DNA from 4 places in the Pseudomonas sp. AC255 genome. Region 1 is predicted to be linked to each of the others. Evidence: predicted binding sites of a transcription regulator. Region 1 holds the regulator's gene; each other region holds the start of a gene.
What was found. Region 1 encodes FliA, which starts transcription of late flagellar genes. Its sites were predicted from a motif close to CTAAAGTTTNNNNNNNNNNNGCCGNTAA; they were not measured.

Region 1 (7,526 bases):
TGCAGCTGATCGAGCAGCGATTCAAATTCGGCGTCGGTGATTTCATCGCTCGCCGCCGTGTCGGCAACCGGCGCGGGCGCCACAGCAGCGGCCGGAGCCTCGGCCTGGGCCTTGACGGCGTTCAGCGAGTCCAGCAGTTGTTCGAATTCGTTATCGGTGATGTCGTCCGAGGAGTCGCTTTCAACGACCAGTTCTTCGATCATCTCGGCAACCGGCGAAGCCGGGGCTTCATCCGCCGATTGCGGTTCGGCCAGACGCGCCAGCGCGGCCAGCAGTTCCGGCGTGGCAGCGGTGATCGGTGCACGCTCACGGACTTCGCTGAACATGCTGTTCACCGCGTCCAGTGCTTCGAGCACCACGTCCATCAGTTCTGCATCAACGCGACGCTCACCCTTGCGCAGGATGTCGAACACGTTTTCGGCGATGTGACAGCACTCCACCAGCTCATTGAGCTGAAGGAAGCCGGCGCCCCCTTTTACAGTGTGGAAACCGCGAAAAATTGCATTGAGCAGATCTGCATCATCCGGACGGCTTTCCAGCTCGACCAGTTGTTCGGACAGTTGCTCAAGAATCTCGCCGGCCTCAACCAGGAAATCCTGAAGGATCTCTTCATCGGCGCCGAAGCTCATTAATGGGGTGCTCCTACAGGTCTAAAAACCCAAAAAACCCGAATTCCGAAACTCTAGAATCCAAGGCTGGATAACAAATCGTCCACATCGTCCTGACCGGACACAACGTCTTCTCGTTTATCGGCATGAATCTGCGGACCTTCACCCTGCGAGAGATGTTTTTGTGGATCTTTTTCAGCAAGCATTGCGGCGCGGTCATGTTCGATGCCCGCAAAGCGGTCGACCTGACTGGCCATGAGCACGAGTTTGAGCAGATTGCTTTCGACTTCGGTGACCAGTTGGGTCACACGCTTGATCACTTGACCTGTGAGGTCCTGGTAATCCTGAGCCAGCAGGATGTCGTTGAGGTTGCTCGACACCGCACGGTTGTCCGTGCTGCTGCGTGACAGAAAACCGTCGACCCGGCGCGCCAGTTCACGGAACTCTTCAGCCCCGACCTCGCGACGCATGAAGCGGCCCCAATCGGCGCTCAACGTCTGCGCTTCATCAGCGAGACTGTTGACCACCGGCGTGGCGCTTTCCACCAGATCCATGGTGCGGTTGGCCGCGGCTTCCGTCAGCTTGACCACATAGCCCAGGCGTTCGGTGGCGTCGGTGATTTGCGACACTTCCTCGGCCTGCGGCATGTGCGGATCGATCTGGAAATTGACGATCGCACTGTGCAGTTCACGTGTGAGCTTGCCCACTTCCTGATACAGGCCGCGGTCACGGGTCTGATTGAGCTCATGGATCAGTTGCACCGCGTCGCCGAACTTGCCTTTTTCAAGGCTTTCGACCAGTTCGACCGCGTGTTTTTTCAGGGTCGATTCGAAATCGCCCTGTGATGATTCGTTATGCTCCATAGCTCCCCCGCGCATTCATCAGCCGATGCGTTCGAAAATCTTCTCGATTTTGTCTTTCAACGCTTGAGCCGTGAAAGGTTTGACTACGTAACCGTTCACACCGGCCTGAGCGGCCTCGATGATCTGCTCGCGTTTGGCTTCAGCAGTCACCATCAACACCGGGAGGTGCTTGAGTTTTTCATCGGCGCGCACGTGACGCAGCAGGTCGATACCGGTCATGCCCGGCATGTTCCAGTCCGTTACCAGAAAGTCGATGCTGCCGCTGTTGAGCACCGGAATGGCAGTGGTGCCATCGTCGGCCTCGACGGTGTTGGTGAACCCAAGATCGCGCAGCAGGTTCTTGATGATCCGCCGCATCGTTGAGAAGTCATCAACGATGAGGATTTTCATGTCTTTGTTCAATTCGACCTCCAAGCAGTCTTAAACGCGCCCAGCACCTGGACGCGCCACTTCAATCAATCGGCGCAGCACTTAAAGTTTGTCTGGAGCACAACGGATCGAGACCGGCGCCGTTCATCACCGCACCAGCCTCGTTTCGCAGTGTCCCCACACTGCCTTCAGCGCGCTCGCCACTCCCCCAAACGCCCCCGCAGACGGGCCGCGCACTGGCTGTGTAACTGGCTGACCCGCGATTCACTGACGCCAAGGACTTCACCGATTTCCTTGAGGTTCAGCTCTTCGTCGTAGTACAGCGCCAACACCAGTCGCTCACGCTCCGGCAAATTGGCAATCGCGTCCGCCAGCGCCGCCTGGAAGCGTTCATCTTCCAGATCGCGTGACGGCTCCATATGAGCACTGGCGCCATCCTCGTGCAGCCCTTCGTGTTCGCCGTCCTGCAAGAGGTCGTCGAAACTGAACAGGCGACTGCCCAAGGTGTCATTCAGAATCCCGTAGTAATCGTCGAGACTCAATTGGAGTTCGGCCGCAACCTCGTGATCTTTAGCGTCACGGCCGGTTTTAGCTTCAATCGAGCGAATCGCGTCGCTGACCATCCTGGTATTACGGTGAACCGAGCGTGGTGCCCAATCCCCTTTGCGCACTTCATCGAGCATCGCGCCGCGGATTCGAATGCCCGCGTACGTTTCGAAACTGGCGCCTTTGCTGGCGTCGTATTTGGTCGAGACTTCCAGCAAACCGATCATCCCGGCCTGGATCAGGTCTTCGACCTGCACGCTGGCCGGCAGGCGCGCCAGCAAGTGATAGGCAATGCGCTTGACCAGCGGCGCGTAGCGCTCGATCAATTCGTATTGCGCGTCACGCGCCGACTTTTTGTAAAGATTCATGCCACTGGCGGTCATATCACAGGCCCTGCGGTTTGCTGCACGAGACGCTCGACGAAAAATTCCAGATGCCCGCGCGGGTTGGCGGGCAGCGGCCAGGTATCGACCTTCTGGGCGATGGCCTTGAAGGCCAGTGCGCACTTGGAACGGGGAAAGGCTTCGTAGACGGCGCGCTGCTTCTGCACTGCCTTGCGCACGCTTTCGTCGTATGGCACGGCGCCGACGTATTGTAGGGCGACGTCGAGGAAGCGATCCGTGACCTTGGTCAACTTGGCGAACAGGTTGCGCCCTTCCTGCGGGCTCTGCGCCATGTTGGCCAGCACGCGGAAGCGGTTCATGCCGTAGTCGCGGTTGAGCAACTTGATCAGCGCGTAAGCGTCGGTGATCGAAGTCGGCTCGTCGCAGACCACCAGCAACACTTCCTGGGCGGCGCGTACGAAACTGACTACCGAGTCACCAATACCCGCAGCGGTGTCGATCACCAGCACGTCGAGATTGTCGCCGATGTCGCTGAACGCCTGGATCAGGCCGGCGTGTTGCGCCGGGCTCAAGTGCACCATGCTCTGCGTGCCGGAGGCCGCCGGCACGATGCGAATCCCGCCCGGGCCTTGCAACAGCACGTCGCGCAATTCGCAACGGCCTTCGATGACGTCGGCCAGTGTGCGCTTGGGTGTCAGCCCCAGCAGAACGTCGACGTTCGCCAGGCCCAGGTCGGCGTCCAGCAGCATGACCCGACGGCCAAGCTCTGCCAGCGCCAGCGACAAGTTCACTGACACGTTAGTCTTGCCGACGCCACCTTTGCCGCCGGTCACCGCGATCACCTGTACGGGATGCATGCTGCCCATGTTATTTCTTTACCTTGTCTTGCATAGACGGAGGCCACATTACTGGCTGCGCGTTCCTGATCGGAACAATGCGTGGCAGACCATCGATGTAGGTACAAAAACTGTTCATGATTACCTCAGCCAACCTGCTTGGTCGGGCTGTGATAGATATCAGCGAACATGTCAGCCATGGCTTCTTCGCTGGGTTCTTCCTGCATTTGCACGCTGACGGCGCGGCTGACCAATTGATGACGACGCGGCAGATGCAGATCATCCGGAATCCGTGGGCCATCGGTCAGGTACGCGACCGGCAATTCATGACTGATCGCCAGGCTCAACACTTCGCCGAGACTGGCCGTTTCATCCAGTTTAGTCAGGATGCAGCCGGCCAGCCCGCAACGCTTGTAACTGTGATAAGCGGCGGTTAGAACCTGTTTCTGGCTGGTGGTTGCCAGGACCAGATAATTTTTTGAGCGAATGCCACGCCCGGCCAGGCTCTCAAGCTGCATGCGCAACGCCGGATCACTGGCTTGCAGGCCGGCAGTATCGATCAAAACCACGCGTTTGCGTAGCAGTGGATCCAATGCCTGCACCAGCGACTGACCCGGATCGACGTGCGTTACCGGCACGTTGAGGATGCGCCCGAGGGTTTTCAATTGTTCCTGCGCGCCGATGCGGAAGCTGTCCATGCTCACCAGTGCAACGTTCTGCGCGCCGTACTTGAGCACGTAACGCGCGGCGAGCTTGGCCAGCGTCGTGGTCTTGCCCATGCCGGCGGGGCCGACCATGGCAATCACACCGCCCTCTTCCAGCGGCTCGACTTCCGGTACGGCAATCATCCGCGCCAGGTGCGCCAGCAGCATGCGCCAGGCCTGACGGGGTTCTTCGATATCGGTGATCATCGCCAACAGATCGCGCGACAGCGGGCCGGACAGGCCGATGCGCTGCAGACGGCGATACAGATTGGCCTGGGCCGGACGGCTGCCTTGCAACTGATTCCAGGCCAGGGTGCCGAGCTGCACTTCCATCAGCTCTCGCAGGCTGTTCAATTCAAAACGCATCGAATCCAGTGCTCGCGGATCGACACCCGCCGAGGCCTGCGCAGGCGCTGCAGCCGGACGCGCCGGGGCAGCGTAGGTTGGCTCGCTCAGCGGCTCGGCAGCGGTCAGCGGCAGGCCTGCGGTCAACGGCAGCCCGGCGAACAACTGCTGATTGGTGTTGCCGTCGGCTTCGCCACGCAGGCTCAGCTCGGCCTGGGCGGTGACGATGCGCGACTGGGTCTTGCGCAGCTCGTCTTCGAGTTCCATGTTCGGAACCCGTGGCGCCAGCGCCGACAATTTGTAATCCAGAGCCGCCGTCAACTCGACGCCGCCGGCAATGCGGCGGTTGCCGATGATGGCGGCATCAGCGCCCAGCTCATCGCGAACCAGCTTCATGGCCTGACGCATATCGGCGGCGAAAAAACGCTTAACTTGCATAAACCACTACCTCAGCCGTTGGGCCCTACTGTCGCAACGATGGTCACTTGCTTGTTGTCCGGTACTTCCTGGTAGGCCAGTACATGCAGCCCTGGCACTGCGAGGCGGCCGAAACGCGAGAGCATCGCGCGAATCGGGCCTGCTACCAGCAGGATCACCGGTTGGCCTTGCATTTCCTGACGCTGGGCCGCTTCGATCAACGAACGTTGCAGCTTCTCGGCCATGCTCGGCTCCAGCAGAACGCCCTCTTCCGAGCCTTGTCCTGCCTTCTGCAGACTATTGAGCAATATCTGTTCCAACCTTGGTTCCAATGTGATTACAGGCAGCTCGGACTCAGTGCCTACAATGCTTTGGACGATTGCACGGGATACGCCGACCCGCACAGCGGCGACCAGCGCGGCGGTATCTTGACTCTTCGCGGCGTTGTTCGCGATCGCTTCGGCGATGCTGCGGATGTCGCGCACCGGCACGTGCTCGGCGAGCAGCGCTTGCAGGACCTTGAGCAACTGCGACAGCGAAACCACGCCCGGCACCAGCTCTTCCGCCAGTTTCGGCGAGCTCTTGGCCAGCAATTGCATGAGTTGCTGCACTTCCTCGTGGCCAATCAGCTCACTGGAGTGCTTGTACAGAATCTGGTTCAAGTGCGTGGCGACCACGGTGCTGGCGTCGACCACGGTGTAGCCGAGTGATTGCGCCTGGGCGCGCTGGCTGATTTCGATCCACACCGCCTCCAGGCCGAAAGCCGGATCTTTGGCGTTGATCCCGTTGAGCGAGCCATACACCTGGCCGGGGTTGATCGCCAGTTCGCGGTCCGGGTAGATCTCGGCCTCAGCGAGAATCACGCCCATCAGCGTCAAGCGATACGCGCTCGGCGCCAGATCAAGGTTGTCGCGGATGTGCACGGTCGGCATCAGGAAGCCCAGATCCTGCGAGAGCTTCTTGCGCACACCCTTGATCCGCGCGAGCAATTGCCCACCCTGATTGCGGTCTACCAGCGGAATCAGGCGATAGCCAACTTCCAGGCCGATCATGTCGATCGGCGTGACGTCGTCCCAGCCCAGCTCTTTGGTTTCCATGGCGCGGGCCGGCGACGGCAGCAGTTCCTGCTGACGCTTGACCTCTTCCAGCGCCACGACCTTGGCAACGTTCTGCTTTTTCCAGAACAGGTACGCGCCGCCCGCAGCCAGCGCGGCCATGCTCAGGAAGGAGAAGTGCGGCATGCCCGGCACCAGACCCATCACCGCCATCAAACCAGCGGCCACGGCCAGCGCTTTCGGCGAGGCGAACATCTGGCGGTTGATCTGCTTGCCCATGTCTTCCGAGCCGGAAGCACGGGTCACCATGATCGCCGCTGCTGTAGATAACAACAGTGATGGCAATTGCGCCACTAAACCGTCACCGATGGTCAGCAAGGCGTAAACCTTGCCCGCATCGCCGAAGCTCATGCCGTGCTGGAAGATACCCACGGCCATGCCGCCGATGAGGTTGATGAACAGAATCAGCAGGCCGGCGATGGCGTCACCACGGACGAACTTGCTGGCACCGTCCATCGAACCGTAGAACTCCGCCTCCTGGGCGACTTCCTGACGGCGCGACTTGGCCTGGTTCTGGTCGATCAGGCCGGCGTTGAGGTCGGCGTCGATCGCCATTTGTTTGCCGGGCATCGCATCGAGGGTGAAGCGCGCGCTCACCTCGGAAATCCGCCCGGCACCCTTGGTCACCACGACGAAGTTGATGATCATGAGGATCGCGAAGACCACGATACCGACCACGTAGTTACCGCCGATCACCACCTCACCGAACGCCTGAATCACCTTACCGGCAGCGGCGTGGCCGTCCTGACCGTGGAGCATGACCACTCGCGTCGAGGCCACGTTCAACGCCAGTCGCAGCAGCGTCGCCACCAGCAGAATCGTCGGGAACACGGCGAAATCCAGCGGCCGCAGCGCATACACGCAGACCAGCAGGACGACGATGGACAGGGCAATGTTGAAGGTAAAGAAGACGTCGAGCAGGAACGGCGGTACGGGCAACATCATCATCGCCAGCATGACCAGCAGCAACAACGGCACGCCCAGATTGCCTCGACTGAGGTCGGCAACGTTGGTGCGTGCTGTATTGAATAACTGAGTGCGATCCACCGGTTTTCCCCGTTCCTTTAAAGCAAACTTTTGACGCCCCGAACGGGCGCAGGGCGGCTATTGCAAGAAGCTTTCCAACTTTTGCCGGGGAATGAAATAGAGAGGGTTTACTTGGGATTTATCGGCTGATTGGGCTGGCCCCTTCGCGAGCAGGCTCGCTCCCACCGCTTGAAATGCATTCCCAATCGGACATTTGGAATACGGCCCCTGTGGGAGCGAGACTGCTCGCGAAGAGGCCATCATATCCGGCACAAGTTTTTGGGTTTAAACGAAGCTGTTTAAAAGACACCTGCAGACACGGTCTCAAGGCTACAAATCCTTGCGCCATTGCC
Region 2 (7,526 bases), 2.9 Mb from region 1:
CAATCTCCAGCAGGGCATCGGTGGCTGCGTTGAAGCCACCGGTTTCTACGTCGACGACAACCGGCAGGTAGCCGCGAAAACGCGCTGCCATCGGATGACGGGAACCGCCGCCACCACTTTGACCGTCCAGCTCATCGTCGAAATGCTCTTCACTCACGCGTGTTCCTCCAGCAGGCGCCAGCGCAGTTTTTCACCGGCGCGCAGCGGGATAACGGTCAGCTCGCCAAATGGCAGGCTGGTTGGGGCGGTCCATTCTTCGCGAACCAGGGTGATGCGATCGGTGTTTGCCGGCAGGCCGTAGAAACGCGGGCCGTTGAGGCTGGCGAAGGCTTCGAGCTTGTCCAGCGCATTACGCTGTTCAAACGCTTCGGCATACATCTCGATGGCGGCGTAGGCGGTGTAGCAACCGGCGCAACCGCAGGCGGCTTCCTTGGCGTGCTGGGCGTGGGGCGCCGAGTCGGTGCCGAGGAAGAACTTGGCGCTGCCACTGGTGGCCGCGTCGAGCAAGGCTTCCTGATGGGTGTTGCGCTTGAGGATCGGCAAGCAGTAGAAGTGCGGCCGAATCCCGCCCACCAGCATGTGGTTACGGTTGTACAACAGGTGGTGCGCGGTGATGGTCGCGCCGACGTTGGCCGAAGCCTCGTTGACGAATTGCACGGCGTCACCGGTGGTGATGTGCTCGAACACCACTTTCAGCGTCGGGAAGCGCTCGACCACGCGGCGCATGTGCTCATCGATGAAGATTTTTTCGCGGTCGAACACATCGACGTCGCCACGGGTGACCTCACCGTGGATCAACAGCGGCATGCCGACTTCGGCCATGGCTTCCAGCGCCGGGAAGATCTTGTCGATGCTGGTCACGCCGGAATCGGAATTGGTGGTCGCGCCGGCCGGATAGAGCTTGGCGGCGTAGACGAAACCGCTGGCCTTGGCCTGACGAATTTCTTCCGGTTGGGTGCGGTCGGTGAGGTACAGCACCATCAACGGCTCGAACTGACTGCCGGCCGGGCGGGCAGCGAGAATGCGCTGACGATAGCCGTCGGCTTCAGCGGCGTTGCGCACCGGCGGTACCAGGTTCGGCATGATGATCGCGCGCCCGAAGGTGCGGGCCACATCGGCAACGGTATTGGTCAACACGGCACCATCGCGAAGATGAATGTGCCAGTCGTCGGGACGCAGCAGGGTCAGGCGGTCGGACATGAGGGGATTCCAGGCGGGTCAAACTGAGGCGAATGCTACCGGAAAAGACTCTTGCAGGCACCCGCTATCAAGTTTTGCCACAAGCGTCCGATATCCCGAAGGTATGCCGTAAACATTGTGTGAATCGGTGTTTGTGTTTCACAAGCCAATGGAGCCTCCCGTGCGCCAGCGTTATTTAGCCCTGCTCAGTGTGTTTGCCAGCCTTCCCGCGATGGCGCTGACTTACCAGACCCGTCTGGAGAACATTGAGTGGACGGTCGCCGGCGATCAGTTCGAATGCCGCCTGACGCAACCGATCACTGATTTCGGCTCGGGCGAGTTCGTGCGCAAGGCCGGTGAGCAGGCGATCTTTCGCCTGAATGCCTACAACGCCATGCTTGGTGGCGGCTCGGCGACGTTGCTCGCTGCCGCTGCACCGTGGCAGCCGGGGCGCGGCGATATCAATCTGGGCTCGGTACGGCTGGGCAGTGGCAATGTGTTGTTCAACAGCTCGCAATCCCAGGCCGGTGGGCTGATCAGCGGTCTGCTGGACGGCCGTAGCCCGGTAGTTCGCCGTGCGTCTGGCGATGGCCGGGTGTCGGAAGTGCGTTTGTTGCCGGTGAAATTCAGCAAGGCGTTCAACGACTATCAAGGCTGCGTGGCGAAATTGCTGCCGCAGAATTTCGACCAGATCAAGCAGTCGCAGATAGGCTTTCCCGGCGAAGGCGTTGAGCTGGACCCGGCTGCCAAGGCCAAGCTGCAAGTGATGCTCGAATACATGAAGGCCGACCCGACGGTGAACCACATTGACCTCGACGGCCATTCCGACAACAGCGGCAATCGCCTGACCAACCGCGAATTGTCGCGCCGCCGCGCGCTGGCGGTGGTGGATTTCTTCAAGGCCAACGGCATTCAGGAATCGCAGATCACCGTGCGTTTCCACGGCGAGCAGTATCCGATCGTGCCGAACACCAGCAAGGCCAATCGTGCGAAGAATCGCCGGGTCAACGTGAAACTGTCGCGTGTGGCACCGACCACAGCCCCTGCGCCAGCGCCGCAAGCGAGTACGCCAGCCACCGCCGCAGCGACTTCCTGACTCGCCGGTCATCGTCGCGCTCTCGACAGATTCTGTCGCTTTGTCGTCTTAAGCTGTCGCGCCTCTGTAAATTATCGCGTTTGAGCGGTAGACTCCCCGGCTTTCCGTAGAACCCCGTGGAGTGATGGCATGGCGGACGTAAACAAGGTCGTTCTGGCGTATTCCGGCGGCCTGGACACTTCGGTGATCCTCAAGTGGCTGCAGGATACTTATAACTGTGAAGTGGTGACTTTCACCGCCGATCTCGGTCAAGGCGAAGAGGTCGAGCCGGCCCGCGCCAAGGCTCAGGCCATGGGCGTCAAAGAAATCTACATCGACGATCTGCGCGAAGAGTTCGTGCGTGATTTCGTGTTCCCGATGTTCCGCGCCAACACCGTTTACGAAGGCGAGTACCTGCTGGGTACTTCCATCGCCCGTCCGCTGATCGCCAAGCGCCTGATCGAAATCGCCAACGAAACCGGCGCCGACGCCATTTCCCATGGCGCCACCGGCAAGGGCAACGACCAGGTGCGCTTCGAACTGGGCGCTTACGCGCTCAAGCCAGGCGTGAAAGTCATCGCCCCTTGGCGCGAGTGGGACCTGCTGTCGCGCGAGAAGCTGATGGACTACGCCGAGAAGCACGCGATCCCGATCGAACGCCACGGCAAGAAAAATCTCCGTACTCGATGGACGCCAACCTGCTGCACATCTCCTATGAAGGCGGCGTGCTGGAAGACACCTGGACCGAGCACGAAGAAGACATGTGGCGCTGGACCGTCTCCCCGGAGAAGGCTCCCGACACCCCGCAATACCTGGAACTGACTTACCGCAACGGCGACATCGTCGCGCTGGACGGCGTCGAAATGACCCCGGCCACCGTACTGGCGACGCTGAACAAGATCGGCGGCGAGCACGGCATCGGTCGTCTCGACATCGTCGAAAACCGTTATGTCGGCATGAAGTCCCGTGGCTGCTACGAGACCCCGGGTGGCACCATCATGCTGCGCGCTCACCGCGCCATCGAATCGATCACTCTGGACCGCGAAGTCGCTCACCTCAAAGACGAGCTGATGCCCAAGTACGCCAGCCTGATCTACACCGGCTACTGGTGGAGCCCTGAGCGTCTGATGCTGCAACAGATGATCGACGCTTCGCAGGTCAACGTGAACGGCGTAGTGCGCCTGAAGCTGTACAAGGGCAACGTCATCGTCACCGGCCGCAAGTCCGACGATTCGCTGTTCGACGCCAACATCGCCACCTTCGAAGAAGATGGCGGTGCTTACAATCAGGCGGATGCGGCGGGCTTCATCAAGCTCAACGCGCTGCGCATGCGCATTGCTGCCAACAAGGGCCGCAAGTTGTTCTGAGTGGCTCAGACCGATGCGCAATAAAAAAGGCGGCCTGTTGAGGGCCGCCTTTTTTCATCTTTTTTTCTGGTTCATCAGGCTCCCTCGTGTATCTGCGCGCAGTCTTGACCCGGTTCAGCTGGTTCGTCCCAGTAGTGTCACTGTCTGCGAACACAGGTTATATACGATGCACAGTGTGGCTCCTGAGCCTTTCTTGGCCTGCCTGCTCTGTTGCAATGCGGAGTGGGCAAGCGCGTCCGACGCATGATTACAAAGAAATACGAGAACCCGCGCGTGCTTTTTATCGACGCCTTTTAGCGTTTCGAAGATGGCATCGAATTCCTTCGCTGCATCAATGCCTCTTGCATCAATGATGTTCAGTTCACTTACCGAGGGTGACAGCTTGATATTCTGCACAACCGGATGGGTTCGGTTGCGTGGACCGAGCGGTGGGTCCGGCGCGTTGTGAACTCTGCAGGGAATCGGCACTCGGCCTGGTCCGGTTTTACCCGACACGATGCAACTGGTCAGCTCAAAAGCGCAACGCTCGCCTGCTTCGCGAAAGGATTCGTTCCTCTGGTTATTTTGAGTGGTTTTCAAAAAGCTTTTGTCTTTGCCGAAGTCTGAAGGCGAGTAAAGCGAGCGATGATTGAAGTTGAGAGTGATGAAGAACAGGAATAACAAGTAAAAGGGGAAACTGATCAGAAACCAGACGTAAATTTCCCGGTCCTTGTTATCAAGAAATGGTAACGATACCGCCGCCGAGGTTTCCGAAAGAATTGCAAATATGGCGATGACTGTCATGGGGTTGGTGATTTTGTTTTTTATCTTTAGCATGGTTTTGCTTCTATATGGTTTGTCTAGTTTAAGTTGGATTGTTTCAGCTATAGCAAATCCGCTTGTGCAAGTGCGCGGCAATTAGTCAAAGTTTTATAGAATGAATGATGTTGTGTCGAACAGCTGGTTGTGTCGGTTCGTTGCGTCATATGTCCTGACACAGGTGAAACATCGCGTATGAAGTTTCTTTATTGCACCCGTTAAGTTTTCCATCCTCCCAGCATGGCGCAGGACTCAGCTGCGCAGAGATCAAACTCCGCCGGCGTATGAAAGATCGGAAGGCGCTTGCAATGGGGCATGAGCACTGAATTTGTGGGAATTATCCTCAATACCTGTAGGGAATGTCTCTCGATGCAAATGCGTGTAAAAGTTGCCATGCCGTGAAGCAAGTGACTGGGATATCGTGCGTGTTCTAAAAATTCGAACAGCGAAAACTGGACTTGCCCATGAATAAAGTGCTGATCGTGGATGACCACCCCGTCATTCGACTTGCGGTGCGTATGCTGATGGAACGGCATGGCTACGAAGTCATTGCAGAAACGGATAATGGCGTTGATGCACTACAAATTGCTCGTGAACAAATGCCCGATCTTGTCATTCTGGATATTGGAATACCCAAACTCGACGGACTGGAAGTTATTGCGCGCCTGACCTCCACTGCCATGCCGGTGAAAGTGCTGGTGCTGACTTCCCAGGCTCCCGGACATTTTTCAATGCGTTGCATGCAATCGGGCGCAGCGGGTTACGTGTGCAAGCAGCAGGATTTGACCGAGTTGCTCAGTGCGATCAAGGCAGTTCTGTCCGGCTACAGTTATTTTCCCAATCAGGCGCTGCACACTGTGCGCACCAGTCTGGGCAATGCGAGTGAAGCGGACATGGTTGATCGTCTGTCCGGGCGGGAAATGATGGTGTTGCAGCAGTTGGCGCGCGGCAAGACCAACAAGGAAATCGCCGATGGCATGTTCTTGAGCAACAAGACTGTAAGCACTTACAAGACTCGCCTGTTGCTGAAACTCAATGCGCGTTCTCTGGTTGATCTGATCGAGTTGGCGCAGCGCAACGGCCTGGTTTGAACGATTCGACAGCTGAGAACGTCATGGGCCGATCAAGCTCGGTTGTCGCAAAAAATGAAAAGCCTCCGTCTAGGGAGGCCTTCAGATATCACAGATCATAATCGTAGTCGGCCAATTGCCTTTGCAGTCGGCGCTCCTCAAGCAGGTTGTCGATTGTGCGACGCTTGCTAAGGTTGGTCTTGGCCACTTCAACCACCGGTTCGACCTCATCGGCGTCGGTGGCAATAAGATCCTCTTCTACATCCAGTTGCTCTGTGTCGGTACTCATGAAGTCAACTCCCGGCTAAGACTGCCTTTGGCGCTCCTTATATCGACATTACTGCGGCGGGTAAAAAAGATTTTTTCAATCGATGGATGCGAAAAGCCGATGACCGCTCAATCGTCAGAAGTTTTATGTTTGTATTCGCATAGATCTTCGATGCGGCAGCTGCCGCAGCGCGGTTTACGCGCCAGGCAAACATAACGACCGTGCAAAATCAGCCAGTGATGGGAGTCGAGCAGGAATTCTTTCGGTACAAACTTCATCAACTTCATTTCAACTTCCACCACATTTTTCCCCGGCGCGATGCCGGTGCGATTGCTGACGCGGAAAATGTGCGTGTCGACCGCCATGGTCAATTGACGGAAAGCGGTGTTGAGCACCACGTTGGCGGTCTTGCGCCCGACGCCCGGCAAGGCTTCCAGTTCTTCCCGGGTTTGCGGGACTTCACCGCCATGACGCTCAACCAGCAGACGGCAGGTTTCGATGACGTTTTTCGCCTTGCTGTTGTAGAGGCCGATGGTCTTGATGTACTCGGACAGGCCCTCGACACCCAGCGCATGAATCGCGGCGGGTGTATTGGCGACGGGAAAGAGTTTGGCAGTCGCCTTGTTGACGCCGACATCGGTGGACTGCGCCGAAAGAATCACCGCAATCAGCAGCTCGAACGGCGAAGAGTAGGCCAGTTCGGTTTTCGGCTCGGGATTGTCTTCGTGCAGTCGGCGAAATATCTCAAGACGTTTTGCAGCATTCATGGGCGATGCGTTTCCTTGATGACAGAATTGCGGCGTGTCCACGCCTGACGGGCGGCGAGAAGCAGGCCCAGTAAAACCAAAGCGCCGGGAACCAGCGTAATCAGACGCAGCCCTTCGGGGAACAAAACCAGACCTGGCCAATGCTCCGAAAGGCCTCGGCCAAGGCTGCCATAACCGATGATCTCGCGCAGCCCGCCGACTAACAGCATGAGCGCGCCGAACATGGCACAGCGTTTGAAGCTGACAGCGACGGGCTCGCGGAAGGCACCGTGGTATTCAAGCACGACGCAGTGCAAGGCGATCAGCCCTATGTAGAGCTCAGACGTCTGCTGCCATGGCAAAAACCAGCGTTGCGCCACAATATCCGCGCAACTGGTCAACGTCGCGGCGATTATCAGGCTGGCGAGCAAGGCACGGGTGCCCGTGAGGCGCTCGCGCAGCGGCGACATGCAGACGGCAAATACACCGAGTACCGCGCTGAGCATCAAGGTTATCCCCAGTGCAGCGCTGAATGTTGGTGTGGCGCCCAGTAGGGGCACCAGCATCAATAAATTCACCGTGCGCTTCATGGCCCAGTCCCCAACAGCAGCGCCCGATGCTCATCGAAATAACGCAGTGCGTCATGAATTGCGTCAATGGCGGCACGGGAGGTAATGGTCGCGCCAGCGATCTGATCGAACTGCCCCTGATCCTTTTTCAGCGCCCAACCGGCGTCTGTCGGCTCAGTACGGGATTTGCCGATGAAGGCCTGAAGCCAGGCATTCGGCCATGCACCGATGGCACCACCCAATCCTGGCGTTTCGCGCTGCTCAAGGGTTTTCACGCCTAGAACTCTGCCGTTTGCATCGATGGCTATCAGCAGTTCCAGAGTACCTGCGTAACCTTCGCTGCGACTGCGCAACAGCACCGCAACTGTCTGTCCGGAGCGGGTCGCTCGATAGCCGCCTGACAGCGTGCTATGGCGCAAAGCAGGCTCGGCGAGCGTCAGCGGTAGCTCCAGCG
Region 3 (7,526 bases), 1.4 Mb from region 1:
TACCGCTGTCGATCTGCTGGGTGATCATCTGTTTGACGCGGGCGTACAAGGGCGCCGGACTGTCGCCCATGTTCGCGGCCAACGGAGAAACTGGAGGCGGAGTCGGCACGGTTGATCCCTGTTCATTGGATGAAAGTGACTAGCTTGCCGGAGTTTACCGGGCAGGCAAACGTCTGTATATGTATATACAAATAACACACGATGGGGTGCCGAACGATGTCCGCCTTCTTTGCCGAACGCGCACTGCTGCCTAACGGATGGGCCAAAAATGTACGTCTCGAGGTCAGCGCCGATGGCCTGCTGACCCGAATCCAGGCCGATTCCAGCGCAGACGAAGCCGAGCGGCTGCGCGGGCCGTTGCTGCCGGGGATGCCCAATCTGCACTCCCACGCCTTCCAGCGTGCCATGGCTGGATTGGCCGAGGTGGCCGGCAACCCCAACGACAGTTTCTGGACCTGGCGCGATCTGATGTACCGCCTCGTCGGAAAAATCAGCCCGGATCAGCTCGGCATCATCGCCCGTCAGCTGTACATCGAAATGCTCAAGGCCGGTTACACCTCGGTCGCCGAATTTCACTACGTGCACCACGACAGCAACGGCCAGCCGTATGCCGATCCTGCCGAACTGGCTTTGCGTATCAGCCAGGCCGCCAGCGAAAGCGGCATCGGTCTGACCCTGCTGCCAGTGCTCTACAGTCATTCCGGATTCGGCGGGCAGACGCCAAACGATGGCCAGCGTCGCTTTATCAACAGCACTGAAAACTATCTGAATCTGCAAGCGCGGTTGCAGCCATTACTGGCGCAGCAAAAGGCGCAATCGCTGGGCCTGTGTTTCCACTCGCTGCGGGCGGTGACGCCACAACAAATCAGCGAAGTGTTGGCGGCCAGTGACAAACAATGCCCGGTGCACATACACATCGCCGAACAGCAAAAGGAAGTCGACGATTGCCTGAGCTGGAGCGGTCGTCGTCCGCTGCAATGGCTGTACGAGAACACTGAAGTCGATCAGCGCTGGTGTCTGGTCCACGCCACCCACGCCAACCCGGAAGAAGTCACGCTGATGGCCAACAGTCGCGCGATCGCCGGGCTGTGCCTGACCACTGAAGCGAATCTGGGTGACGGGATTTTCCCGGCGGTGGACTTTCTTGCCCAGGGCGGGCGCATGGGCATTGGCTCCGACAGCCATGTGTCGCTGAGCGTGGTGGAAGAATTGCGCTGGCTGGAATATGGCCAGCGTCTGCGTGACCAGCGGCGCAATCGCTTGTATGGCGCGCAGCAGCCGATGGTCGGTCGCACACTATATGACGCCGCGCTGGACGGCGGCACGCAAGCGTTGGGGCAACCGATTGGTGCGCTGAAAGTGGGCAAGCGCGCGGACTGGATTGTCCTCGATGGCAACGATCCGTATCTGGCGACGGCCAATGGCGACGGGATTCTCAATCGCTGGTTGTTCGCCGGCGGCGATCGCCAGGTGCGCGATGTGCTGGTCAATGGTCAATGGGTGGTGCGCGATGGCCGGCATGCTGGCGAAGAGGAAAGCGCCCGAGCCTTCACCCAGGTCCTGCGCGATCTTTTAGGGTAAGAAAAGCAAAAGATCGCAGCCTTCGGCAGCTCCTACACGAATGCATTCTCATGTAGGAGCTGCCGAAGGCTGCGATCTTTTCGCTCTTAATTAGACGTCTTGGCCATCTGCCGATCCGACGCGCGCCAGATCAGGCGTGTGGTGTCGTAACCCTGTTGACGCGCCTTGCTCAGCAATTCTTCACGCACTACACCGTTGACGGTCGGTGTGCGTGACAGCAGCCACAAGTACTTGCGACTCGGATCGCCGACGATGGCGGTCTTGTAATCGTCGCTGACATACAACACCCAGTACTCGCCCTTCGCCACACCCGGCACCAGGCGCGAGAACCAGTTATCGAATTCGACCCAGAGCTTGTCGGTCTTGCCCGGCACTTGTGGATAAGCCGTGCCCTTGGCTTCTTCCCACTGCCACTCCGGGGTCAGGCAACGGTTGAGCACGCCGACATTACCGTCAGGCTTGAGGGTGTAATGGGCTTCGGATTGCGCGCAGTGGCGCTGGAAGTACATCGGCAAGCGTGCCAGTTCATACCAGGTGCCCTGATAACGCTTGAGATTGACGCTGTTGACGGTCTTGGGCGCCAACGGGTCGACGCCGGAAGTGGCGCAGCCAGCCAGTACCAGGCCAGCAAAAAGGATCAGCAATAACCGCTTCATTTTTTTCTCCGTGGGCGCGAAGCCCCGGTTTACTTCAGGCCTTGGCCGGAAAACATCAGCACTTTGTCACCGGCGTATTGCACGCTGATAAAGCTGTTCTTGTCGCCCCAGGTGCAGCTGGACATACCGAGCGCGCCCGAGCAATCGGTGGGCTTGCCGAGAAGGGTTTCCACTTCGGACTTGGCCATGCCGGCCGAGAGCTTGGAGTAGTTTTCCTGATTGACCTTGCTGCATGCGGCCAACAGCACGCAAAACGACAGCAGGGCGATAGATCGCAGCGACATGGTGAAACTCCTGGAACGAGGGGGGATGGCATGGTGCCAACCAGAAGCTTAGAAGAGAAAAGTGTCATCTGGTTCCGTGACCGAACGCCTATTTATCAGCCCGCCCGTCCGGCTTTTGTCGGTAAATCAAAAACTTTGTGAAGCCGTCGAGCATTTCGTCGACTTTCCCCACAAGCGCCTAATCTTTGGCGCGGCGCGGTCGAAATAAGAGCAGCGCAACGCTGCCGAATATGGCAAATTGCCGCCCTTTCCTGACCAGCCCCTTCGCGGTAGTTCATTCGATGACCAGAAACATGAAATTCAGCCACAAGATTTTGCTGGCTGCTGCCCTTGTGGTGGCCGTTGCGTTCGTCTGTTTCATCCTCTTCAACGACTATCGCCAGCGTCAGGCATTGAGCAGCAGCACCGAAGCGACCATGCAGGAACTGGGTAGCCTGACCACCAGCAACATCCAGACCTGGCTGGAAAGTCGCATTCAACTGCTGCAATCGCTGTCGCAGCAAGTCGCCGTCGACGGCAACGCGCCCGCCAGCCTCAAGCGCATCATCGACCTGCCCGCCTACACCGGCAATTTCCAGCTCAGCTATTTTGGCGGTGCCGACGGCGTGATGTTCTCGGTGCCGGCCGGCAACCGTGCGCCGGACTACGATCCACGGGCGCGCGGCTGGTACAAAGCGGCCAACAGCGCGCAGCAGACCATCGTCACCGAACCGTACATAGCCGCTTCGTCGGGCAAACTGGTGATCACCGTCGCCACCCCGGTGCAGCGTCAGGGCCAAATGCTCGGCGTCGCCGGTGCCGACATCGATCTGACCAGCGTCAGCGCGATCATCAACTCGCTGAACTTCGGCGGCCACGGTCATGCATTCATTGTCAGCGCCGAAGGGAAAATCCTGATTCACCCGGACAGCAAGCTGGTGCTCAAAACACTGGCCGAGGCTTATCCGAACGGTGCGCCCAAAGTCAGCCCGGGCCTGAAAGAAGTCGAGTTCGACGGCAAGACCCAGTTGATCTCATTCACCCACGTCAACGGCGTGCCATCGGCTGACTGGTACGTGGCGCTGGTGCTCGACAAAGACACCGCGTTCTCGATGCTCAGCGAATTCCGCACCTCGGCACTGATCGCCATGGTCATCGCCGTGTTGATCATCATCGGCCTGCTCGGCATGCTGATTCGCGTGCTGATGCAACCGCTGCTGACCATGGGCCGTGCGATGCATGACATCGCTGAAGGCGAAGGCGATCTGACCAAGCGTCTGGTGATTCACGGCAACGATGAATTCGGCGCATTGGGTACGTCGTTCAACCGCTTCGTCGAACGCATTCATACGTCGATCCGCGAAGTGTCCTCGGCCACCGGCCAGGTCAACGAAGTCGCCCTGCGTGTGGTCGCTGCCTCGAACTCGTCGATGTACAACTCCGACCAGCAGGCCAGCCGCACCAACAGCGTCGCCGCCGCGATCAATCAGCTCGGCGCCGCCGCTCAGGAAATCGCCCAGAACGCCGCGCTCGCCTCGCAGCATTCCAGCGATGCGCGCAGCCTCGCGGTCGACGGCCAGCAGGTGGTGGATAAAACCATCCACGCCATGCAACAACTGTCGGCGAAGATCAGCGATTCCTGCGGCAATATCGAAACGCTGAACAGCAACACGGTGAACATCGGCCAGATTCTCGAAGTGATCACCAGCATTTCCCAGCAGACCAACCTGCTCGCACTCAACGCCGCCATTGAAGCCGCGCGTGCCGGTGAGGCCGGACGCGGTTTCGCCGTGGTCGCTGACGAGGTGCGCAACCTCGCGCACCGCACCCAGGATTCGGCGCAGCAAGTGCAGAAGATGATCGAAGAGCTGCAGGTCGGCGCACGCCAGGCGGTAACCATCATGACCGAGAGCCAGCGCGAGAGCGAAAGCAGCGTCGGCATCGCCAACCAGGCCGGCGAGCGTCTGGGCAGCGTGACCCAGCGCATCGGCGAAATCGACGGCATGAACCAGTCGGTAGCCACCGCGACCGAAGAACAGACCGCCGTGGTCGAGTCGATCAACGTTGATATCAACGAGATCAACACGCTGAATCAGGAAGGCGTGGAGAACTTGCAGGCGACGTTGCGCGCGTGTTCGGACCTTGAGCAGCAGGCGGCGCGGTTGAAGCATCTGGTCGGCAGCTTCAGGATCTAAGCTGCAGCCTCAGGCCTCTTCGCGAGCAGGCTCGCTCCCACAGTGGAATGCATTTCAATTGTGGGAGCGAGCCTGCTCGCGAAAGCGGCATAAGCCGCACTGAAGATTCAGAATCTTGAGCCGGGCCTGGACAGGAACTCCAATTCCTCAGACGTAGACTCCCGCCCCAACACCGCATTGCGATGCGGAAACCGGCCAAACCGGGCAATCACCTTCCGATGCCGCTCGGCATAGTCCAGGTTATCGGCAAACACCGCCCGCTCCGACTCTGGCTGTTCAGCCACCAATTCAATAAATCTGGAAACGGCTTCGTTCTGCACCGCGAGGTTTTCGCAGTGTTCGAACACCAGATAAATGAACACACGCTGAATCGGTTTCAACTGCCGATCGAAATCCGCTGCAATGCCTTGCGCGACAAGCTTCTGTGCGCGCAGATCACCGGAAAAGGCTTTGGGAGTGTCGCGATAGATCATGCGCGGCAGCTGATCGAGCAGCAGCACTACCGCCAGCCAGCCTTCGGGACATTGCGTCCACTCAGTCAATTCGCCGGCCAGGGCCTGATCGACAAAGACCCCGAAACGCGTCTGCGCTTCGAGGTCCTGGCTGTTTCGCTTGCCGAACCACAACTTGCCCTTTTCGGCCGCTACTTCGCTGGCTGATTCGGCGTGTCCGAACCACCAGTCGAGCAACGGCTGCCAGGGCGCGTGCATGGTTTATTCCTTGTGGTAGGCCGTGGCGCGGGCGACTTCTTCTTTCGAACCGAGGAACACTGCAACGCGCTGGTGCAGGCCTTCCGGCTGGATGTCGAGAATGCGCTGGTGACCGTCGGTGGACGCGCCGCCGGCTTGTTCGACAAGGAACGACATCGGGTTGGCTTCATACATCAGGCGCAGCTTGCCCGGTTTCGACGGCTCGCGGCTGTCGCGCGGGTACATGAACAGACCACCACGGGTCAGGATGCGGTGGACGTCAGCAACCATCGCCGCGACCCAGCGCATGTTGTAATTCTTCTTCAACGGACCTTCTTCACCGGCCAGCAGCTCGCCGACATAGCGCTGTACCGGGGCTTCCCAGTGGCGCTGGTTGGACATGTTGATGGCGAATTCCTGGGTGGTTTCCGGGATGGTGATGTCTTCGTGAGTCAGGACGAAGCTGCCCATTTCGCGGTCCAGGGTGAAGCCTTTGACGCCGTCGCCCAAGGTCAGCACCAGCATGGTCTGCGGGCCGTAGATGGCGTAACCGGCGGCCACTTGCTGGGTGCCTGGCTGCAGGAACGCTTTTTCGTTCAGCGGCTCGTTCTGGCTCAGGTACTCGTTCGGGCAACGCAGTACCGAGAAGATCGTGCCGACCGGGGCATTGATGTCGATGTTCGACGAGCCGTCCAGTGGGTCGAACACCAGCAGGTACGCGCCTTTCGGGTATTTGCCCGGGATCTGGTAGGCGTTGTCCATTTCTTCGGACGCCATGCCGGCCAGGTGACCGCCCCATTCGTTGGCTTCGAGGAGGATCTCGTTAGAGATCACGTCGAGCTTCTTCTGCACTTCGCCTTGCACGTTCTCGGTGCCCATGCTGCCCAGAACACCACCCAGGGCGCCTTTGGACACGGCGTGGCTGATCTCCTTGCAGGCACGCGCCACCACTTCGATCAAAAAGCGCAGATCGGCAGGAGTGTTGTTGCTGCGGGTCTGCTCAATCAAATAGCGACTCAAGGTAACGCGGGACATGGACGGCTCCGGTGGAATGGGGGCGGAAAACCCGCGCAGTTTACAGGGAGTCTGAAAACCTAGCGAGCGAAGACGCCGGCTAACGTGCGCCTGGGTGTATTTGCCTGTATGAGACGTGATTGTCGGTGGAGAGTTCAGGTGTCGGCTTGAGCGTAGTTGGAAATGGGGCGGGTGGTGGTTGAGTGATAGCGGCAGTTTGATGATTTTGTTGTTTGACCGGCCGCCATCGCTGGCAAGCCAGCTCCCACAGGATGTGTGGTGTACACAAAATATGTGAACGACCGAGTCACTGTGGGAGCTGGCTTGCCAGCGATTGGCGCGCAGCGCCGGCCATGCTCAGGTATTGGCTGGCGGTTTGCGCAACAGGCTGAACGCCATCGCCCCGAGAAACACCACACTGAGCAGCAACACTGCCCACAAGCCGAACTTCTTCCAGTTGGTCCCGGCCACCGCAGCCGTCGTCGCCGCCGAAGTTTGCGTGGCCTTCGCTTCGTCCTGCACCGTCGCCTTGCCCAGGCTCGCCAGCTTTTCTGGCTTGAAATCCGGAATCAACGTTGCCAGCGGCAGGTTCGCCGTTTTCACCGTGGCATTGCCCAAGGCCAGGCTGTACGGCCCTTCGCCCCGGGCGAGGAAGATCACTTGCGTGGCGCGCACCGCGTATTTCAGGTCCGGCGCCTGCTCACCCAACCCGCCGCCGCGCTCATCCACGGTCAGCTTGAGTTGCTGCACGGTCTGCCCGGACAGCGGGATTTCGTTCTGGACCACGTCCTGATTGTTCTGGCTCAGGCGATACAGCAAACCGCTGCTCAGTGGCTGCCACGGCAAGTTGCTCTCGCGCCGGCCGGCCAACGTGACCGGCGCCAGACTGTTCGGCTGTTTCAGCTCGATCTGCACCCGCTCGACATTCAGCCCCATCGGCAACTGCCAGATGTATTCCCCGGACTTGGTGCTGCTGCCGGCCACGCTGGGCGACCAGACCAAAGGCAGCGGCAGGTTGCGCGGGTCGCTGCTTTTCAATTGCGCCGACGTCAGGACGGGCGCCGAACCCGGCGACTCCCACAGCAGGCGCACATAGCGCGCGGTCTGCCCCGGCAGGGTCACTTCGTG
Region 4 (7,526 bases), 1.2 Mb from region 1:
TGGGCGGTGTTCGGCAAGATTGCGCCGTACGGCACCAGCCTGACGCTGGCTTCTATCGGCTACGGCACACTGACGACTTTCATCACCCTTTATTACCTCAATCGAGGCTGGACCGGCGCGGCTTACTGCCTGACCGTGTTTGGCGTGTGTTTCATTCTGTCGCGGCTGTTGTTCATCTCGGCGATTGCCCGGTTTGGCGGGTTTGCCTCGGCCATCGTTTGCATGTCGGTTGAAACTGTCGGGCTGGTGCTGTTGTGGCTGGCGCCCTCCACTGCGTATGCGTTGATTGGCGCAGGGCTGGCGGGGTTTGGGCTGTCTCTGGTGTACCCGGCGCTGGGCGTTGAAGCGATCAAACAGGTGCCGAGTTCCAGTCGTGGTTCAGGGTTGGGGGCTTATGCAGTGTTCTTCGATCTGGCGCTGGCGATCGCGGGACCGTTGATGGGCGCGGTGGCGTTGAATCTGGGCTATTCGTGGATTTTCTTCAGCGCGGCGTTGTTGTCGGTGACCGGGTTGGGCCTGACCTTGTTGCTCAAGCGTCGCGCGACCTCCTGAAACCACCGATCCCCTTGTAGGAGCTGACGAGTGCAGGAATTGGTGGCGGCGATGAAGTTATTGATCCGCCGTCTGCATCCCCGCCCTGCTCGATTTACCCAGTGCCTGGGCAAAAAACCGTCCGGCCTCGGAGATCAGGTTGCGATGAATATCCTCGCGATCCACCCCGTCGGCATCGGTGCACAATGCCGGCATGGCGCGGATCTGCTCTTCAGTGCACGGCGCCATGAACACGAAGTGCCCTGCCCCGGCCAGCAATTTGAAGTCCGGCGCGGTGGGCAGTTTGCGCGCCAGGGCCGCAGCGTTTTTATCGAAGGCCACCAGTTTGTCGCCGTCGCCGCTGTAGAGCAGCACCGGTACGTGCACATCGGCAAGGGTGTGGCGGCCGAACTTCAGGCTCAGCGGCGCCATCAGCAATAACGCGTGAACCCGTGGATCGGCCACTGGCTGCAAATCGTCGCGATCGACAATCAGCTCGCCTTGGGTGTTGCAGGCGTCGTGATCGTCCGGGCGTTCCTGGCAATAGCGGCGCAGACGATCCAGATCCGGTTGCGCCCCGGAAAGAATCAGCGCGGTCTCGCCACCGGCCGAATAACCGATCACACCGACCTGGTCAGCATTGACGAACGGGGCCAGCATGTTGTCGGCGAGGGTGGCGGTGATCGCTTGGGAAATCTGGATTGGCCGGCCGTAGAGATTGCTCAACGTGCCAAGTCGGCTGTGGTCGCGCCAGTTGTCGCCGGGATGAATCACCGCAACCACGACAAACCCCTTGCGCGCCAGCGACGTCGCCAGATCATGCAAGGCCAGCGGCGTGCCGGTATTGCCGTGGGACAGCATCAACATGGGAAAGCGGCCGATCGCGACCTTGGTGTCTTCTCCAGCCTCGACCGAGTAACCCTCAAGCAAACTCATGTGCTCGCGGTCACTGGACGGGTAAAAAGCGATGGCGCGCATCGGTTGCAAATCGAGCGGGTCGAGAAAGGTCATCTCGTGATAACCGACGCTCCAGACAGGGTGCCGCCCCGGCGCGGCCTGCACTGAATTCAGGCTGCCCAGCAGGCAAATCAGCAACATTGCACAAAGATGCCTCATGAATGCCCCACCCTGTCGGACCACATCGTCGGATGTGCTGAAACTGCATAACCCGGGCCAGATTATGTTACAGACAGAAACAAAAAACTCCGTATTCGGCCCTTGCGGAACCAGAATACAGAGTTTTTTGGGGATTGCCTGAACAGTCGCTGTTCTTTACGCAAGCCTTACGCGGCGGCGAACAGTTGCTCGCTGATCTTTGCTTGTGCAGCGCTCATGGCGTTGTTGCGCACTTCTTCGCCATAGGCCAGACCTTCCGCGCGAACGATCTCGATATCGGTAATGCCAAGGAAGCCCAGTACCAGCTTCAGATACTCTTCATGAGCGATGCCGCTGGCCTGACCGGCATGGATGCCACCAGAGGTCGACACAATCACCACTTTCTTGCCGCCGCACAGGCCTTCAGGGCCGGCTTCGGTGTAGCGGAACGTCTGGCCGGCGACGGCGACGCGGTCGATCCACGCTTTCAGTTGGGTTGGAACGGTGAAGTTGTACATCGGCGCGGCAATCACCACGGCGTCGGCGGCGATGAATTCGGCCAGGGTCGAAGCGCTCAGCTCGGCTTCGTGCTGTTGCGCAGCGTCGCGCAGTTCGGCGGTGGTGCCGGCGGCAACCAGCGTGGTCGACGAGAAGTGGCTGATCGCATCGGCGGCCAGGTCGCGGTAGGTAACCACGGCGCTCGGCTCGGCGGCTTGCCAGGCGTCGACGACTTGACGGCTCAACTGACGGGAAGCCGAGTTGTCGCCGAGAATGCTCGAATCGATGTGCAACAGTTTCATGTGGGTTCTCCTGAAAGAATCGCCGGCGGCGACGGAATGGAGACAATCCTACGCAACAAACCAATAGCTGATTAGTCGCCGACAATGCGATAGTTCGTCCCATTGATAGAACGACTGGAAACGCGCATGCAGGACCTCAACGATCTCTACTATTTCGCCAAAGTGGTCGAAGCCGGCGGATTTGCCGCCGCCGGGCGCCTGCTCGGTATTCCCAAGTCACGGCTTTCGAGAAGAATTGCCGAGTTGGAAGAGCGCCTCGGTGCACGTCTGCTGCAACGCACCACCCGCCAACTGAATCTCACTGCCGTCGGTGAACGCTATTTGCGCCACTGTCAGGCGATGCTGCTGGAAGCAGAGATGGCTGACGAGGCCGTGGCGAGCATGTCCAGCGAGCCTCGCGGACGCTTGCGGGTGTCGTGCCCTACCGGTCTGGCCCATGAAATGCTGCCGACGGTGATCAGCGATTTTCTCGGCAAGTTTCCTCAGGTGCAGCTGGAGGTCGTCCTGCTCAACCGCCGGGTCGATCTGGTCACCGAAGGCATCGATGTCGCCTTGCGTGTGCGCGATCATGGTGATGAAGATCCTTTGCTGGTCACCCGCCGCTTGCGTCAGGCGCAAGCAGTGGTGATCGCCAGCCCGGCGTTCATGCAAGGCAAGACCATCAATCATCCGCAGGACCTGAAAACCCTGCCGGTACTCGGCGCGCTGGAAGCCGATCGCATGGTTCATGTGCGTCTGCTCGATCAACAAGGCAAGAGCGTCGATCTGAGTATGGAAGCGCGGCTGGGCATTGATGATTTCGTGGTGCGCAAGGCCTGCGTGCTCGCCGGTCAGGGCTTTACTGTGCTGCCGATGATGTTCTGCGAAACCGAATTGCGTAACGGCACGCTGGTGCAGGTGCTACCGCAATGGTCATTGCCTGGCGGCTGGCTGCAAGCGGTGTATCCGCACCGGCGCGGGGTAATGCCGGCGGTGCGCGCATGGATCGATCACCTGGTCGAATCGTTCAATGCCTGCGGGGATCGATTTCTATGAAACAGGGAAGAATGAGCGAAGCCGAAGTTGCCGAGTTTTGTCTGGCCCTGCCCGGCGCGCGGGAAGATTACAAATGGGGCGGCGTGCGGGTGTTCTCGATTGCCGGCAACAAGATGTTTGCCTTGCAGGGATTACGTGGGGATTCGCTGGCGTTCAAGGTCGACAAGGATCTGTTTCTCGGCCATTGCGACCGCCCGGGGATTCATCCGGCGCCGTATCTGGCGCGGGCGCAGTGGATCATCATGCACCCGCCCTACCCGCTGGGTGCCGAGGAATTACAGGGTTTGTTGCAGCGATCGCATCAACTGGTGGTGGGCAAGTTGCCCAAGAAGACTCAAATCGGTCTGCTTTTGTAAGCACGCAAATCCTGTGGGAGCGAGCCTGCTCGCGAAGGCGGTTTGTCAGGCGACTCATCAGCGAGGATGAGATTGCGTTCGCGCTCTGCGTCCCAAAAGATCGCAGCCTTCGGCAGCTCCTACAGGGGTAAGTGTTTTTTAGATCAAAGACAGCAGGTTTGAACCGAGGAAAATCTGGTCAATCCAGAACACTTGGTGCAGCAACACGATCACCCAGAACAGAATCTGAAACGACACCTTGCGCGTTTTGTGCCGGAACACCTGCTGCGCGATCAAAGCACCCGGCCAGCCACCCGCCAGTTCAACCGCATGCAGGATGTTTTCCGGCGTGCGCCAGGCGTCGGCGCGGGCTTTGCGTTTGTCGGCCCAGTACAGAAAGAACGCCAGCACACTGACAATCCCGTACGCCGACAGCGGCACCCGCGAGATGCCGCTGAGCCACATCGACAGCGAGCCGAACAGCGGCAGCGCGCAGACGATCAGCAACACCACAAGCTTCAATTTCAGATGCTGAACGCGGCCGCCTGTAGGTCGTCGCTCAGGGCGGCGCGTGCGCGGATCATTCATGCCTTCGCTGCCGACCAATCCACCCAGCCGAACTGCCAGGTCGCCAGAATGAACAGGCCGAACGCAATCCGGTACCAGGCAAACGCTGCGTAGCTGTGGCTGCCAATGAACTTGAGCAGGCCGCGTACAGCGATCATGGCGAAGATGAACGCCGTGACAAAACCAATGGCGAACACCGGGAAATCCGCCGGCACGAACAGGTCGCGGTATTTGTAACCTGAATACACCGCCGCACCGACCATGGTTGGCATGGCGAGGAAGAAAGAAAACTCGGTGGCCGTCTTGCGTGACAGGCCGAAAAGCAAGCCACCAATGATCGTCGAGCCGGAACGCGAGGTGCCTGGAATCATCGCCAGGCATTGCGCGAAGCCGATTTTCAACGCGTCGGTCCAGCGAATCTCGTCGACGGTTTCGGCATGCACTTCATGCTGGCGCTGTTCGGCCCACAACATGATGATTCCGCCGATGACCAGCGCCGCCGCCACGGTGATCGGGTTGAACAGATATTCGTGGATCAGATCGGCAAAAATTACGCCGAGCACTACGGCCGGCAGGAAGGCGATCAGCAGGTTGGCGGTGAAACGCCGGGCGCTCGGCTGGGTCGGCAGGCCGATCACCACGTCGAGGATCTTGCGCCGAAATTCCCAGACCACCGCGAGGATCGCGCCGAGCTGGATGATGATGTTGAACGCCATGGCCCGTTCGCCGCCGAAGTTCAGCAAGTCGGCGACGATGATCTGGTGTCCGGTACTTGAAATGGGCAAAAACTCCGTGAGCCCTTCTACAACGCCTAATATCAGTGCCTGCAAGGCAGTCCAAAGATCCATCAATCCCCCAAAGAGCGATGCGCGCGGCATGCCCCGATAGTATTTTTAGCGTTCACTGCGTTCAGCGTAGCGGGTTAAAGCTGTATCGATTCCGCGCGCACAGGATCTACACGAAACGGTAAAAACTCCGTGAAATTTCGAAACCGGATTCAGGTTTTCGCGTGCGGGGCCGAAATCTTAACAGACAAGCCTTAATAGCGCTCCCCGCGTTAGGCGGCTCAAGTTGCGCAATCGCGAGCCCACAGCTGTGGCTGGATGCTGGCGATCGTTTATTACAAGAACAAGAATCCGGAGTGACAGCGTTATGAACAGCTTGCGCAGTGTGTCGATCAGCCGACGCTTGTGGCTCATCTTGATCGTGGCGGTGGTCATGTTGCTGACCTTGGGCGTGCTGATGCTCAAGCAGATCCATGACGACCTCTACCACGCCAAGGCGCAGAAAACCCAGCACGTGGTGCAGACCGCCAGTGGCCTGCTCACCTATTACCAAGGTCTTGAGACCGCTGGCACCCTGACCAGGGATGCCGCGCAAAAGCAGGCACTGACCGCGATCCGTGGCCTGCGCTACGACCAGAGCGACTACTTCTGGATCAACGACCTCACGCCCGTGATGGTCATGCACCCGACCAACCCCAAACTTGAAGGCCAGAACCTCTCGGCGATCCGCGACCCGGACGGCTTTGCGGTGTTCAACGAAATGGTCGCCATCGCCAAGGCCAAAGGCGCGGGCATGGTCAATTATCGCTGGCCGAAGCCGGGAGCGACTGATCCCGTTGCCAAGACCTCTTATGTGAAGCTGTTTGAGCCGTGGGGCTGGGTGATCGGCTCCGGCGTGTATGTCGACGATGTGCAAGCCGAATTCCAGGGGCAGATGATCAAGGCGTCGGCCATCGGCCTGGCGATTGCGCTGATCATGGCGCTGCTGGTGATTCTGATCGCACGCAGCATCGTCCGTCCGTTGCAGGAAACCGTGAATGCGATGGCCAACATCGCCAGTGGCGAAAGCGACCTGACCCGCAGCCTCGATACCCATGGCAAGGATGAAGTCACCGAACTGGCCCATCACTTCAATGCCTTTACGGCCAAGCTGCGCCGGGTGATCGGTGATCTGCAGGTATCGGCCAGCGCTCTGGGGCAGTCTTCCAGCGAGCTGGGTAACGATGCCTCGCAGGCGCAGCAGCGCAGCCAGCAGCAGTCGCAGCAGATGGAACTGGTAGCCACGGCGATCAATGAAGTTACCTACGGCGTGCAGGACGTGGCGAAAAACGCCGAACACGCCGCCGCAGAAATGCGCGATGCCGAAGCGCAGGCGCAACAGGGGCAGATCAATATTGACGGCAGCCTGCAACAGATCGACAAGCTCTCGGGCACGATTGATCAAGCGGTGGAAGTGATCCGCACCCTGGCGGCGGAGAGTACGCAGATTGGCAGCGTGCTGGAGGTGATTCGTTCGATTGCCGAACAGACCAACCTGTTGGCCTTGAACGCGGCGATTGAAGCGGCGCGCGCGGGAGAACAGGGTCGCGGGTTTGCCGTGGTGGCCGATGAGGTGCGCTTGCTGGCCCAGCGTACGCAGAAATCGACGGCGGAGATTCAGTCGATGATCGAGCGTTTGCAGAATCATTCGGAGGCTGCGGTGAAGGTGATCGGCGACAGCAGCAAGGCCTCGCAACTGACCATTGAACAGGCGGGACTGGCCGGGGCGAGCCTTAATGCGATTGGCCAGGCGTTGCGTAATCTCAACGGTCTCAATGCGTCGATTGCCAGCGCTACGCTGCAACAGGCGCAGGTGGTTGAGGACATCAACCAGAACGTCACCCAGGCGGCCGGGCTTTCCCATAGCACCGCGTTGGCGGCTGAGCAATCCAGTGCAGCCAGCCTGCGGCTTGGGCAACTGAGCGAACAGCTCAACGGGCTGCTGCGCCAGTTCCGGGTCTGACCGGTCACCGAGGTGAGCCCACCCTCACCCCAGCCCTCTCCCCGAGGAGAGGGAGCAGATCACTGCGCTTTTCATGATCTGCGTTCGACGCGTTATTCCAGGTCGGCGTACCTCGACCAAACAACGCGATCAGTTCCCTCTCCCTCCGGGAGAGGGTTAGGGTGAAGGGCTTTTGATCGCAGATCACTGGGCTTTTCATGATCTGCGTTCGACGCGTTATTCCAGGTCGGCGTACCTCGACCAAACAACGCGATCAGTTCCTCTCCCTCCGGGAGAGGGTTAGGGTGAGGGGCTTTTGATCGCAGATCACTGGGCTTTTCATGATCTGCGTTCGACGCGATATTCCAGGTCGGCGTACCTCGACCAAACAACGCGG

Region 2: ACZZ0K_RS03065 (flagellar protein MotY) is a predicted target of FliA. The motif match lies at 1,267-1,294, and genes of this name have one in related genera.
Region 3: ACZZ0K_RS22200 (methyl-accepting chemotaxis protein) is a predicted target of FliA. The motif match lies at 2,700-2,727, and genes of this name have one in related genera.
Region 4: ACZZ0K_RS10580 (methyl-accepting chemotaxis protein) is a predicted target of FliA. The motif match lies at 5,360-5,387, and genes of this name have one in related genera.

Annotation. Positions count from the first base shown of each region.
Region 1 covers NZ_OZ409841.1:3,552,518-3,560,043, forward strand. Annotated here, with positions in the region: gene ACZZ0K_RS16180 (chemotaxis protein CheA) at 1-629, opposite strand, end outside; gene ACZZ0K_RS16185 (protein phosphatase CheZ) at 683-1,471, opposite strand; gene ACZZ0K_RS16190 (chemotaxis response regulator CheY) at 1,490-1,861, opposite strand; gene fliA (RNA polymerase sigma factor FliA) at 2,029-2,769, opposite strand; gene fleN (flagellar synthesis regulator FleN) at 2,766-3,596, opposite strand; gene flhF (flagellar biosynthesis protein FlhF) at 3,713-5,053, opposite strand; gene flhA (flagellar biosynthesis protein FlhA) at 5,065-7,194, opposite strand.
Region 2 covers NZ_OZ409841.1:635,409-642,934, forward strand. Annotated here, with positions in the region: gene rnt (ribonuclease T) at 1-157, opposite strand, end outside; gene pyrC (dihydroorotase) at 154-1,200, opposite strand; gene ACZZ0K_RS03065 (flagellar protein MotY) at 1,361-2,275, shown strand; partial or broken gene ACZZ0K_RS03070 (argininosuccinate synthase) at 2,405-3,621, shown strand; gene ACZZ0K_RS03075 (hypothetical protein) at 3,736-4,437, opposite strand; gene ACZZ0K_RS03080 (response regulator transcription factor) at 4,884-5,510, shown strand; gene ACZZ0K_RS03085 (PA3496 family putative envelope integrity protein) at 5,599-5,778, opposite strand; gene nth (endonuclease III) at 5,886-6,524, opposite strand; gene ACZZ0K_RS03095 (Rnf-Nqr domain containing protein) at 6,521-7,093, opposite strand; gene ACZZ0K_RS03100 (RnfABCDGE type electron transport complex subunit G) at 7,090-7,526, opposite strand, start outside.
Region 3 covers NZ_OZ409841.1:4,919,687-4,927,212, forward strand. Annotated here, with positions in the region: gene hutC (histidine utilization repressor) at 1-70, opposite strand, end outside; gene ACZZ0K_RS22185 (formimidoylglutamate deiminase) at 217-1,581, shown strand; gene ACZZ0K_RS22190 (lipocalin family protein) at 1,668-2,237, opposite strand; gene ACZZ0K_RS22195 (hypothetical protein) at 2,267-2,521, opposite strand; gene ACZZ0K_RS22200 (methyl-accepting chemotaxis protein) at 2,803-4,695, shown strand; gene ACZZ0K_RS22205 (DUF924 family protein) at 4,803-5,405, opposite strand; gene ACZZ0K_RS22210 (class 1 fructose-bisphosphatase) at 5,409-6,419, opposite strand; gene ACZZ0K_RS22215 (DUF3999 domain-containing protein) at 6,756-7,526, opposite strand, start outside.
Region 4 covers NZ_OZ409841.1:2,303,257-2,310,782, forward strand. Annotated here, with positions in the region: gene ACZZ0K_RS10545 (MFS transporter) at 1-552, shown strand, start outside; gene ACZZ0K_RS10550 (alpha/beta hydrolase family protein) at 610-1,647, opposite strand; gene ACZZ0K_RS10555 (FMN-dependent NADH-azoreductase) at 1,815-2,426, opposite strand; gene ACZZ0K_RS10560 (LysR substrate-binding domain-containing protein) at 2,553-3,461, shown strand; gene ACZZ0K_RS10565 (MmcQ/YjbR family DNA-binding protein) at 3,458-3,817, shown strand; gene ACZZ0K_RS10570 (DUF1294 domain-containing protein) at 3,956-4,384, opposite strand; gene ACZZ0K_RS10575 (undecaprenyl-diphosphate phosphatase) at 4,381-5,211, opposite strand; gene ACZZ0K_RS10580 (methyl-accepting chemotaxis protein) at 5,516-7,150, shown strand.